3 regions of the Shewanella sp. HL-SH2 genome follow, and region 3 is predicted to be linked to each of the others. Evidence: predicted binding sites of a transcription regulator. Region 3 holds the regulator's gene; each other region holds the start of a gene.
What was found. The regulator FliA, encoded in region 3, starts transcription of late flagellar genes. The targets are predictions, from matches to a motif close to CTAAAGNTNNNNNNNNNNNNGCCGATA.
Positions count from the first base shown of each region.

Region 1: a site for FliA is predicted at 1,759-1,785, ahead of ACRWP9_RS10855 (VC2046/SO_2500 family protein). Genes of this name have one in related genera too.
Region 2: a site for FliA is predicted at 1,543-1,569, ahead of ACRWP9_RS14270 (flagellar protein MotY). Genes of this name have one in related genera too.

Region 1 is NZ_CP195035.1:2,504,961-2,509,250, forward strand. It holds gene queE (7-carboxy-7-deazaguanine synthase QueE) at 1-85, shown strand, start outside; gene ACRWP9_RS10835 (PLP-dependent cysteine synthase family protein) at 128-1,201, opposite strand; tRNA gene ACRWP9_RS10840 (tRNA-Tyr) at 1,373-1,457, opposite strand; tRNA gene ACRWP9_RS10845 (tRNA-Tyr) at 1,487-1,571, opposite strand; tRNA gene ACRWP9_RS10850 (tRNA-Tyr) at 1,610-1,694, opposite strand; gene ACRWP9_RS10855 (VC2046/SO_2500 family protein) at 1,820-2,317, shown strand; gene ACRWP9_RS10860 (DUF406 family protein) at 2,462-2,749, shown strand; gene ACRWP9_RS10865 (sensor domain-containing phosphodiesterase) at 2,945-4,290, shown strand, end outside.
Region 2 is NZ_CP195035.1:3,274,443-3,278,732, reverse strand. It holds gene ACRWP9_RS14280 (peroxiredoxin) at 17-622, shown strand; gene rnt (ribonuclease T) at 732-1,412, opposite strand; gene ACRWP9_RS14270 (flagellar protein MotY) at 1,603-2,472, shown strand; gene ybgC (tol-pal system-associated acyl-CoA thioesterase) at 3,334-3,735, shown strand; gene tolQ (protein TolQ) at 3,725-4,290, shown strand, end outside.
Region 3 is NZ_CP195035.1:1,965,947-1,970,236, reverse strand. It holds gene ACRWP9_RS08590 (chemotaxis protein CheA) at 1-771, opposite strand, end outside; gene ACRWP9_RS08585 (protein phosphatase CheZ) at 787-1,524, opposite strand; gene cheY (chemotaxis response regulator CheY) at 1,538-1,921, opposite strand; gene ACRWP9_RS08575 (RNA polymerase sigma factor FliA) at 1,965-2,684, opposite strand; gene ACRWP9_RS08570 (MinD/ParA family protein) at 2,677-3,558, opposite strand; gene flhF (flagellar biosynthesis protein FlhF) at 3,563-4,290, opposite strand, start outside.

The DNA.
Region 1 (4,290 bases), 540 kb from region 3:
CGCTACAGCATTGGCGATGAAAGTCTGTATTGAGCGTAACTGGCGTCTCTCGATTCAAATGCATAAGTATTTGGATATTGATTAAGCGATAAAGGCTGCCCCAAAATGTGTGTTGGGGCAACTCGATTTAGTAGTCCAATGGACTGAGTAATCCACTTTGGTTAAAATCACTTAGTTGCTGTTCAAATTGTTTAAAGCAACCAATATTGTCCTCAATCCATTGGGGATTATAATAAGTATCTAAGTATCTTTCCCCCGCATCACAAATCAATGTCACAATCGAACCTGCTTGTCCTTGTTGTTGCATTCGCGTGGCTAACAGTAATGCACCATACAAGTTGGTTCCTGTCGATGCGCCCGTTTTTCGGCCTATCAAGGTTTCTAACCATTGCATGGTAGCAATGGATGCTCCATCAGGAATTTTATGCATTTCATCAACAACACCAGCAATAAAGGAGGGTTCGACTCTAGGCCGTCCAATGCCCTCAATTTTACTGCCTTTTTGACCTGTTAATGTTTTATCACCACTGTGGAAATAATCATAAAAAACCGAGTTTTCAGGGTCTACCACACACAGTTGGGTCGATAACTGCTGATAGCGAATATAACGCCCAATGGTAGCAGAGGTGCCACCTGTGCCGGGGCTCATTACAATCCAGTGGGGAATAGGGTGTGGCTCACGTTGCATTTGAATGAATATTGAGTCAGCAATATTGTTATTGCCCCGCCAATCTGTGGCGCGCTCTGCAAAAGTGAACTGATCCATGTAATGGCCATTTAACTCTATAGCAAGGCGTTCAGACTCAGCATACATCTGATTACTATTATCAACGAAGTGACATTGCCCGCCGTAGAACTCGATTTGTTGAATTTTCTTTTTAGCCGTAGTCGAAGGCATTACTGCGATAAAAGGCAAACCAATTAAACGTGCAAAATACGCTTCAGACACCGCAGTGCTACCAGACGATGATTCAATAATGGTGGTAGTTTGTGTAATCCAACCATTGCATAAAGAATATAAAAATAACGAGCGGGCTAAACGATGCTTTAGGCTGCCCGTAGGATGAGTACTTTCATCTTTAAGATAAATATCAACACCATTAAGTTGTGGTAAATCGAGTTTTATAAGGTGAGTATCAGCAGAACGTTGATAGTCTGCATCAATCTTAGCAATGGCCTGGTTTACCCAATTCGATGGCATAGTATTTTCTCATCGTGATTATTAATGACTTAATCTTAAAGAAAAAAAGGTCTTAAACCTAGCAAAAATAAGCTGGTTGAGATAATAGAGAGAATTAATACGAATGTGGTTAACTAATGAAGGATATATTACAGATTTTGAGGGATATTGTATGAAGATTAAGATGTAAAATGGTGGAGGGAGAAGGATTCGAACCTTCGAAGGCTGAGCCGTCAGATTTACAGTCTGATCCCTTTGGCCACTCGGGAACCCCTCCACTGAATAGAGATAAATGAGCAAGAAAGATGGTGGAGGGAGAAGGATTCGAACCTTCGAAGGCTGAGCCGTCAGATTTACAGTCTGATCCCTTTGGCCACTCGGGAACCCCTCCACATATTTCTTTTTCGTCTATCTAAATTACATCGCAAATGGTGGAGGGAGAAGGATTCGAACCTTCGAAGGCTGAGCCGTCAGATTTACAGTCTGATCCCTTTGGCCACTCGGGAACCCCTCCTCAATTGCGGCCGCCATAGTAGTCATAAACCCAAAATATGTAAAGGCTAAAAATGAATATTTTTCTAAAGTTTAGGTGTGTTTGGTCGATAAAATAGCATCGAGTCATAATAGTGTTGTTTTTATATGCAAATTGAATCACAACTGGTCAATGAATTACAATTAGGCGGTCGTTTAAATGCGGCTGTCGAAAACCAGCGTCGTGGTGAATTTGGTTTACTGTTAGCCATGTTATCAGCAGACAGTAATGATATGGCTCAATTTCAATTTGATAAACACCTAACGATTGACCAGAAACTGTATAAACAGTTTCAACTGCAACAACCACAAAAATTAATTGATGATTTATCTGCTACTGCTGAGCATACAAATAATGGTGCTGTTTTTCACTCCCAAGGGTTATGTCAATTTCATTTACAACAAAGCTTATGTCCTGAAGCCATTGTAATACGGGGTAAACATGATGATGCAATGACCCAAGCATTAAGCAATAGCAGCCATTTAGTGCGATCAAAATATGAAGGGTTAGAAACCCATTATGAGCCTACTGAAGACATGCATTTTGTTGAGCAGTTAGAGCGTCAACGACAGATTAGTCAAACGATGATCCAACTCACCGCATAAAGTCCTCCGCTTGAGGCTATATCATTTGCATAAAAACATGGTGCCAACTCGATATGTGAGCCATGTAAGGGAAATTGTTATTCAGTTATTTTATGATAATCACATATAAACAGATCTTCATTCTTCAGCTTTGGGTGGTTCACGATGGTTAACACAATTAAACAACAACAGCAGAACGTAAACGACTCATGCAGTGATTGCGGTAGTTTTGTTGATATCGGCGCCGTAATTGATGAGCACGATACCGAGTTAGTGTTAGTTTTTAAGGGGGAGGCAGCTGAAATCGAAGCACATAAGCTTGCCAGTACAGCGCAGACTCGTTTCGACAAGGTCGATGTTAAAATTGTTCATGTAGGCGATGATGTTAAGCTTATATTGTATTTTTCAGTGACGGTGGAGAAAATGCTATTTCAATTAGAAAATGGCGTGTAAATAGGGTTGCTGTTTGTTAATTGCGGGTGTATCGTCAGCGATTAAATTTTATAACAGCCTTTGATTATCAAGAGTTAACTAACAGCTTATTATTAAGCTCCCAATGGTATGTATTGAGTTTCTGCACATTGCTCACAGAGCGAACTAATTATAATTCAGCAGAATGAGAATACATGATGTCTTTTCGGGAAACTAATGACACAAGAACAAAATCAGCACCTTTTAGAGTTAATTGTAAACTCTAGTGCGAAACAGCAGGGGAACTTTACAAAAACCTCTGAGTTAGTTATTAAGCTGTTGCAGCAACATTTTGTTGATTCTACGGTATCTGTTTGGCTATTTGACGAAAAGTTGGATAGTGCAGAACCATCATATGATGGGCAACAAAACCCTTCTTTATCCTGCTCGAAAAGACTGATTTCTCATTATTCAGGCTGCGATAACAATAGGCCGATATCCACCTTAGCCACTGTGCAGTCGGGCATAAACATTTGTTATTTTGATGAATTAAAAAACCACCGTTATATAGCCACTAATAACATCTCCCATGATAACCAACTAATCCATTCTTTTGATTATTATAGTGTTAACCATATTGTCAGCACACTTAATGTTGCTATAAGGATTAATGGTCATATTGAGGGGGTGTTAGCGATTGACTTTAAATCATCATTTGAATGGCAACTTGAACAAATTCAAATTGCGATTCAGTGTGCGGATCAGCTTGCATTAACCTTGGCAACTCGATACTCCTACGATAAATCAGAACAAATCCATTTGTTACGCAATGCCGCAGAACATTCAGAACATGTGGTTATGATTGTCAATACTGATACTTTAGTTGTCGATTATGTCAATTTTGCCCATCAAAGAATGACAGGCTTATTACGCAGTGATATTGAACATCAAAGTGTGATGAATTTAGATATTTTTCGAAATAAACCCGATGTACTTCAACATATATTGGCAAAGCTTGCGAATAATGAAAGTGTAATAGGAGACATTAAACTTAAACGAGTCGATGGTAAACAATATTGGCTACACTATCACATTACCGGTTTTATGACCGAGCAAGGTCATCACTATGCCTTGGTTTCAAGTTATGACATCTCTTCTGAATTTGAACACCAAGCAGATTTGGAACATTTAGCATGGCACTGTAGTTTAACTGGCCTACATAATCGATCTTTTTTTACTCCACTGCTGGATAAAGCCCAAGATGGCATATTATTATTGGTTGATCTATTAGGCTTTAAACGATTTAACGATACCCACGGCCATGAACAGGGTGACTCGTTATTAATTGAGGTTGCTAGACGTTTAAAGCACTTTGCCGCGAACTACAAAGCAATAGATGTGGCTCGAATTGGCAGTGATGAGTTTTGTATTTTGTTGCCCCACATGATGTCAGCACAAGACTTAGACGAGTTGGTCAGTAAACTCATAACCAATTTATCCGCTTCTATGATTATTAATAGAGAAAAAGTTGAACCCAAACCGGCTATTGCTATCGTTGACATTGGTTCAGTAATTGATTTATT
Region 2 (4,290 bases), 1.3 Mb from region 3:
TTAATGGAGATATAAAATGAGCGTATTAGTAGGCCGTCCAGCCCCAGACTTTACCGCAGCAGCAGTATTAGGTTCAGGCGAAATTGTTGACAACTTTAACCTTGCTTCGGCAACTAAAGGTAAGCCAACGGTTATCTTTTTCTATCCTTTAGATTTCACTTTCGTGTGTCCATCAGAGCTAATTGCTTTTGATCACCGCATGGAAGAGTTCACTAAGCGTGGTGTTGAAGTTATTGGTGTGTCTATTGACTCACAGTTCACTCACAACGCATGGCGTAACACTCCAGTAGACAAAGGTGGTATTGGCCAAGTTAAATACACTTTAGTTGCTGACGTTAAGCATGAAATTTGTAAAGCATACGATGTTGAACATCCAGAAGCAGGTGTTGCTTTCCGTGGTTCATTCCTTGTAGACAAAGAAGGTCAAGTACGTCACCAGGTGGTTAACGATTTACCATTAGGCCGTAACGTTGACGAAATGCTACGTATGATCGATGCACTTCAATTCCACGAAGAGCACGGTGAAGTATGTCCAGCAGGTTGGTCTAAAGGTGATAAAGGCATGACAGCTAGCACTGATGGTGTTGCTTCATACTTAAAAGATCACTCAGACAAGCTATAATCTTCGCTTGTTGAATATCAAAAAAGCTGCCTAGGCAGCTTTTTTTGTTTCTGTAACTTAAATAAAGTTAAGCTAAACTAAACTAAACTAAACCGCACATCTGCTAAGTTTAGTCGTCGGTATCACTATTGTCAGCCTCGTCATCCGAGTCATCTATAGTCGCCAACGGCCAACCGCCAAGGGTTTTCCAGCGATTAACGATATAACAAAAAAGTTCAGCGGTACGTTCAGTATCATACAGTGCTGAATGAGCTTCTTTATTATCAAAATCAATGCCAGCCATTTTACACGCTTTAGCCAATACCGTGTGGCCAATAGCTAATCCGGCAAGGGACGCTGTGTCAAAACTGGCAAAGGGATGAAACGGTGAGCGCTTTAAACTATTTCGCTCGATACATTGATTAACAAAACCAAGATCAAATGCCGCATTATGTGCCACAACAATACTGCGATGACAGCCAACCGCTTTTTGAGCCTTTTTAACTTCTTTAAATATTTCTAAAAAAGCGGACTTCTCATCAACAGCACCCCTAAGCGGGTTGGTAGGGTCAATCCCATTGAATGCTAATGCAGCGGGTTCAAGGTTTGCACCTTCAAATGGCTCAATGTGGTAATGAAGGGTTTTATCTAAGCTTATAAAGCCGTCATCATCCATTTTTAGCATGGTAACTGCGATTTCAAGCAATGCATCTGTATTAGCATTAAATCCTGCTGTTTCAACATCAATCACCACAGGAAAATAACCGCGAAATCGATATTTAAATTTATTGCTGTTGCAGATGTCACTCATGTAATTCTATTACCCCATTAAACCTGAATATTATTGTCACCATTAAAGACCGGCCTGCGCCTATTGTGACAGATAGGCCGTGCATTATACCCAAACTGTCTTAATATGCTCGTTTCAGTGATAATTTAAACTTAAGAAAAAGATTTAGCCGCCGATATATTAACAGGTAATAAAATCGACAGGTGACACCATGTGGCAAAAAATCATATTAGTATCCAGTTTGTGTATCAGTGCTTCTGCAAGTGCTGATCTACGTCACTATGTTGCCTCCCTTGAAAACTCTGCCTGGCGTGTAGGTGAAAATACCCCTATTGAATGTCGACTAGAACATGATATTCCAGATTACGGCAAAGCTATTTTTTCCAGTAAATCAGGAAAAAACCTCAACCTACTCTTTACGCTTGATATGTGGGCAAAGCCAGACGCGGTTACCAATGCTAAATTAATCAGCCGAGCACCGACCTGGCGCCCAGGTGATGCATCAAAAGAAATTATCGCATTAAAGTATCAAAAACAATTTAACGGTGAAGTCCCTAAAAAAGCTGCCTGGGCTATGCTAAATGAATTAAGCCAGGGCCGTCAGCCTACGTTTTATTATGCCGATTGGTATGATGCATCAAGTAAAGTTGCAGTGGGGATTTCAGCGGTGAACTTTGCCAGCAAGTATCGTGAGTTTCGCTCATGCTTAGCTAATTTATTACCATACAGTTTTGATGACATTGCATTCACGGTTTTAAACTACCAAGAGGGTGGAACCGAATTAACTCGTTTTTCAAATTATCAGCTTAAAAAAGTACAAGAATACTTATCATACGATCCTAATATCGAGTTAGTGGTGGTTGATGCCTATACCGACAGCTACGGTGGGCGTTCAATTAACCAAAAAGTGTCAGAAAAACGTGCTGATTCAGTTAAAAGTTTATTAATAGCCAGTGGTATCTCACAAGACCGTATCACCACAGAAGGGCATGGTGAAAAACGTCACGTGGCTGGTAATGACTTAGCGTCAGAGCGACAAACAAACCGCAGAGTCGTGATTAGAATAACTAAACCTATATAGTGCTGTTAATTATTACTTTGAAAATACACAGACCTGAATTCGTTTCAAAGTAACGTTAGCCATTAATCTGTAGCATTAGCCTGAATCATATTCAGGCTTTTTTGTATGTGTTTGAAGGTAAATTTTAGACAAAAAAAACCCACTCAAACCGAGTGGGCTAAATAATTTGCAATCAACAAATTTAAGGAAGGAAGTCAAGCATAAGAACTGGGAATAAGTTAATGTTTCACAAACACTAACTTGAAGTTCATTGTTTTCTCATCAAATCGATGTGTCCTGAAAACAAGTTCATAATAGATTTATTACTCTAAATGCACAAGATAGATTTTTTCCACTTTCGCATTAGATTTTTTAATGATTGAGTGTACTGGTTTTGAATTTAAAATGGCCTCTGAGTACCATAATATTAGGTTTTGTTGAGATAACTCATATTTGAGTGAATAAATATTCGGATAAGTTGAATTGTTTTTTAAAAGTAAATGTTAATAGCTTTGATAAAGTGAGCGTTTACCTGAAAAAATAAGCTTTTATTGGGTTATTTTTTTGTAATCTACCATCGTTTTTTATACTTTTGACCGGCAAAGCATAGCGATGAGGCGCTTTTTGAAATTAATATTTAACTAAGCTGCAATTTGTATCATTAAATGCGATGACTTTATCTAATTAAGATTCATTTTTTGGGTTGTTTGAAGGCCAGAAAACATTAAAGAATCTTCATCTAAGTAGGTTAAAACCCAGATAATGCAATTTAACACTGTTATGCTCGAAATAAAGTCTGTTTTTAGCGGGTGAGATGATTCACAACTGCCTTGCTACTCGGTATAGTATGCAAAATTTTGTAAGTAAAGAACGAGTCTTAAAGTGACGTTTAATTGGCCTGTAACAGTGTACTATGAAGACACCGATGCTGGTGGCGTTGTTTATCATTCAAATTACTTAAACTTCTTTGAAAGAGCACGCACCGAATGGCTTAAATCAATGGGTGTTAGCCAAACTAAATTATTGGCTGATGACATTGCTTTTGTTGTAAAACGTGCAGAATTAGATTTTCGCCGCGCGGCAAAGTTTGAACAGGATTTTATAGTTGAATCCTCTATATCGTCATTAAAAAAAGCGTCGTTGGTGTTCCAACAGCGTTTAATTGATGAGCTAGGTGAATGCTATTGTGAGGCAACAGTGATAGTCGCTTGTGTGTCCTTATCAAAAATGCGTCCCATAGCCATCCCAGAATTTATCGTTCAGGAGTTTAAGAGTGCACGCTGATATGTCTTTTATTGGTTTGTTTTTACAAGCCAGTGTGTTGGTAAAGCTAGTTATGTTTACTTTGTTAGGTTTATCTATTGCATCTTGGGCGGTGATCATTCAACGCCGATCAATGCTGAATTCAGCACGGGTAAAATCCGCGCGTTTTGAAGATACCTTTTGGTCCGGTGTCGACTTAAACCGCTTATACAAAGAACTAACCGCCAGAGGCGAAAGCATTGCTGGCCTAGAAGCAATGTTTGTTGCAGGCTTTAAAGAATACTCAAGAGTGATCAAAGTTAACAGTAAGTCACCAGATGCTGTAATGGAAGGCACATCTAGAGCCATGCGCGTGAGTTTGTCACGTGAAATGGAAAAACTGGAAAACAATTTACCTATGCTAGCCACCATCGGTTCAACCAGTCCTTATATTGGATTGTTTGGTACCGTATGGGGAATCATGAACTCGTTTATCGCGTTAGGTACAGTAGAAAACGCCACATTGGCCATGGTTGCACCAGGTATTGCTGAAGCACTGATTGCAACCGCTATGGGTTTATTTGCCGCTATTCCAGC
Region 3 (4,290 bases):
CATTTGAACTGGAGGCTCTACAGATTTAGCTGGTGCAGGTTTACTCTCAGCTGCACTTAATTTATTTGAACCATGAAGTTCATCTAACAATGCTTCAAATTCGTCATCAGAAATTTCATCTGAGCCAACAGGAGCTGGAGCTGATTGCTGAGGTGTTTTAGCTGTTGATGAAGTAGTTGCTACAGGACTATTACCTTGACCATGAAGCGCATCTAATAATGCTTCAAATTCGGACTCATTTATTTCGTCAATATTAGTGTCAGCGCTAACATTGTCTTCAATGAATTCTGGTTGATTGACAGGCGCGATTTCCTCTACGAGTTCTTCTACTGACTCTTGAATCAGCTCTTCACTCTGCCCGCCCATTTCTGATGGCAAAGGTGCACCCGAACTGAGTAGCTTCAATTTATTAAGTAGTTCGACTTCAACAGGATCTTGTTCTTCGCCTTGCTGAGTTTGGGCAAACATAATGTTAATAGCATCAACTGCCTGCAAAATGATATCCATCAATTCTGCATTAACACTCCGTTTGCCGGTTCTCAATAGATCGAAGGTATTTTCCGCTTCATGGCAGACGTCTACCATAGGTTTCAAACTTAAAAAACCAGCTCCACCTTTTACAGTATGGAAACCGCGAAAAATAGCATTCAACAAATTACTGTCATCAGGATTATTTTCAAGCGCAACTAACTGCTCTTGAAGAAGCTCTAAAATCTCACCAGCCTCTACCAAAAAGTCCTGGAGTATCTCTTCATCAACATCAAATGACATTCAACTGACTCCTAATTAGAAACCCAGACTGGATAGCAAATCATCAACTTCATCTTGACCTGCGACCACGTCATCACGCAATTCTGCGTGCATAATTGGGCCCTCTGCCTCTATTTTATTCTCTTTTTTAACAGTTTCCGGTTGCGGCGTATAATCACCAAATACTGTCAACATAGAGACTAGATTATTTTCGACTTCGCGAACTAAGTCGATAACTCGACGGATCATTTGCCCTGTTAAGTCTTGAAAATCCTGCGCCATCAGTATTTCATTTAGTAATTGTCGTAAACGGGTTGTATCGTGTTCACTATGTGACATAAGCTGCTGAACATCATGACAAAGTTTTTTGAACTCACTCAACTCTATGTCTCGACGCATTAACTTATCCCACATAGGGGTAACAGATTTTATATTGGTAATTATTGTATCGGCCAAAGGTAAACATTCTTCAACTGCATCCATGGTTTTATTTGCAGCTTGTTCTGTCATATCAATAACGTAATTTAATCTCTCTTTAGCATCCGGTATTTCAACCTTGGCTAATTCTGATAAACGGTTATCTACCTGAAAATCTTGAAGTGCACTATGAAGTTGACGTGTTAATTTCCCGACTTCTTCAAATAATTCACGCTGTATTGGTGTAGCGAGTTCTCTAACAACGTCGTCAGCTTGATCTTGCTCCCCCGCAGTAAGCAGTTCGACAAGTTGCTGGGCCTGCTCGAGAGTAATTAACCCCGATATTATTGGCTGCATAACTTATCCTTGCTTAAGCGAGACGTTCAAAAATTTTATCTAATTTCTCTTTAAGGGTAGCCGCTGTGAAAGGTTTAACAACATATCCATTCACACCTGCTTGGGCGGCTGCAATAATTTGCTCACGCTTAGCTTCTGCCGTAACCATCAAAACAGGTAAATGTTTTAATGAATCATCGGCACGAATAGCCTTCAGCAAATCAATACCTTGCATACCAGGCATATTCCAATCTGTTACAACAAAGTCAAAATCACCTTTTTGCAACATAGGTAAGGCTGTTGATCCATCATCTGCTTCTTGGGTATTATTGAATCCCAAGTCTCGCAACAAGTTCTTTATGATACGTCGCATTGTTGAAAAGTCGTCAACAATAAGAATCTTCATATTCTTGTCCAAGGTTTCCTCCGGTGAGCTGACACTCTAGTGCTCTAATTAATAATTATTGTTGTGTCCAATGCTTGAGTTTGCCTTTTAATCTAAGCATAGCCTGACTTAATATCTGACTAACCCTAGATTCGCTTACTTCAAGAATTGCACCGATTTCTTTTAAGTTTAACGCTTCGTCATAGTACAGTGAAAGTACTAATGCATCTCTTTCTGGTAAGGTTTTAATTGCTTCCACCAGCGCTGATTTAAATTGCGTTTCAGCTAATGCTTCAAAATTATCATCTGGTATTCCATCATCTGTGACTAACACATCTTGCGAAATACCTAAATCTTCTATGCCTATGATTTTCCCAACAGAAACATCATTTAAAATATGATGGTACTCATTGAGCGACATATCAAGTTTTTCTGCAATTTCTGTGTCACGAGCATCACGTCCCAATCCTTGCTCTAGTTCGTCAATAACCTGCGCAACCCGGCGATTATTGCGATGAACTGAACGAGGAACCCAATCACCACGGCGGATTTCATCAATCATAGCACCGCGTATCCGAATGCCTGCAAAGGTTTCAAACTTAGCCCCTTTGGTGTCATCAAATTTTGATGACGCTTCAAGTAACCCTATCATGCCAGACTGTAGCAAGTCGTCGAGTTGCACTGAAGCAGGTAATCGCGCCAACATATGATGTGCAATTCTTTTTACCAGCGGTGCATACTGTTCAACAACGGATGTTTTATTATCGAACTGAGTATACGCGGCGGCTTTATTCACTCACTCTATCCTCTTGTGTTTCTTTGCGTTGGACTAAACGTTCAACAAAAAACTCTAAGTGTCCACCCGGCTGTTGTGGAACTGGCCAGCTCATAATTTTATTTGCCAGGCCGTGATAAGCAATGGCTGATGGCGACTTTGGATACGCCTCAACAACTAACTTTTGCTTTCGCACAGACTTACGCAAATTCTCATCAAATGGCACGGTTGCAACTAGCTCTAAAGCAACATCTAAAAACCGATCCGTTACTTTACTTAGTTTAGCAAACAATTCCATTCCTTCACGTAAACTGCGTACCATATTAGCCACAATTTTGAAATGAAATACACCGTGTTCACGGCTTAATATTTTTATCAGTGCATAGGCATCTGTAATAGATGTCGGTTCATCGCATACCACAATTAATACATCTTGTGATGCCCTTGAGAAACTCAGTACCATATCTGAAATACCTGCCGCGGTATCGACAATTAATATGTCAAACTGTGTACGCATCTCACTGAAAGCACGAATTAATCCTGCATGTTGAGCCTGGGTTAACTCAACCATAGCTCTGCTTCCAGACGTTGCAGGAACAATACCAATACCTTTAGGGCCTCGAACAATGATATCGTCTAATTCGGCATCGCCAGATAAAACATGAGATAAATTTTTCTCGGCACGAATTCCTAACATCACATCAACGTTAGCTAAACCAAGATCCGCATCTAATACTAAAACACGTTTACCTTTTTCCGCTAGGGCAACGGCAGTATTTATAGAAACACTGGTTTTTCCTACCCCACCTTTTCCACCGGATACGGCAATTACTTTAACTTTTTCGTTATTTGGTTGATTCATCATACGTAAACCACTTGCTTGATCACGGGTCATATTCTTACTCGAATGCATAAGTCATTTCATTCGACCATGCGCTTGTGTCTTGAGAAATTACTTGTTCTGTTTCATTTAACGCGGCTAAAGCTTGCTTAGCCAGAGCTAAAGTATCTGCTACTTTTATGTCTTCAGGAACACGTTGGCCATCAGTCACATAGCTTAATGGTAACTCATTTTGTATCAGAACGCTCAATGCACCTGCAATTGATACAGATTCATCTAATTTGGTTAAAATTACACCCGCTAATGGAATGCGTTTAAAATGATTAACCGCGTCTTGTAATACTCTGCGTTGCCCTGTTGCCGACATCACTAAATAGCTGCGAATTGGGATCCTACTGTTTGCTGTCAAATTATCAAGTTGTTGATAAAGACGCATATCACGTTGCCCCATACCCGCTGTATCTATAAGTACTAACTTACGACTTCTAAATTGGTACAAAATCTGTTCTAGCTCGGTGACATCATGTGCTTGCTTTACTGGACACCCCATTATTTTGCCATAAGTTGCTAATTGCTCATAGGCGCCAATACGATAATGATCCGTTGTAATAAGTGCAACTTGATCTGCACCATGTTGTGCTGCAAAACGTGCAGCAATTTTTGCCAGAGATGTCGTTTTACCAACACCAGTTGGTCCAACAAAAGCCACAACGCCTCCGCGCTTTACAATATCATCACCTTGGTTGTCAAGTAAGTTAGCCAAACTTTGTGGTAATGAACGCACTA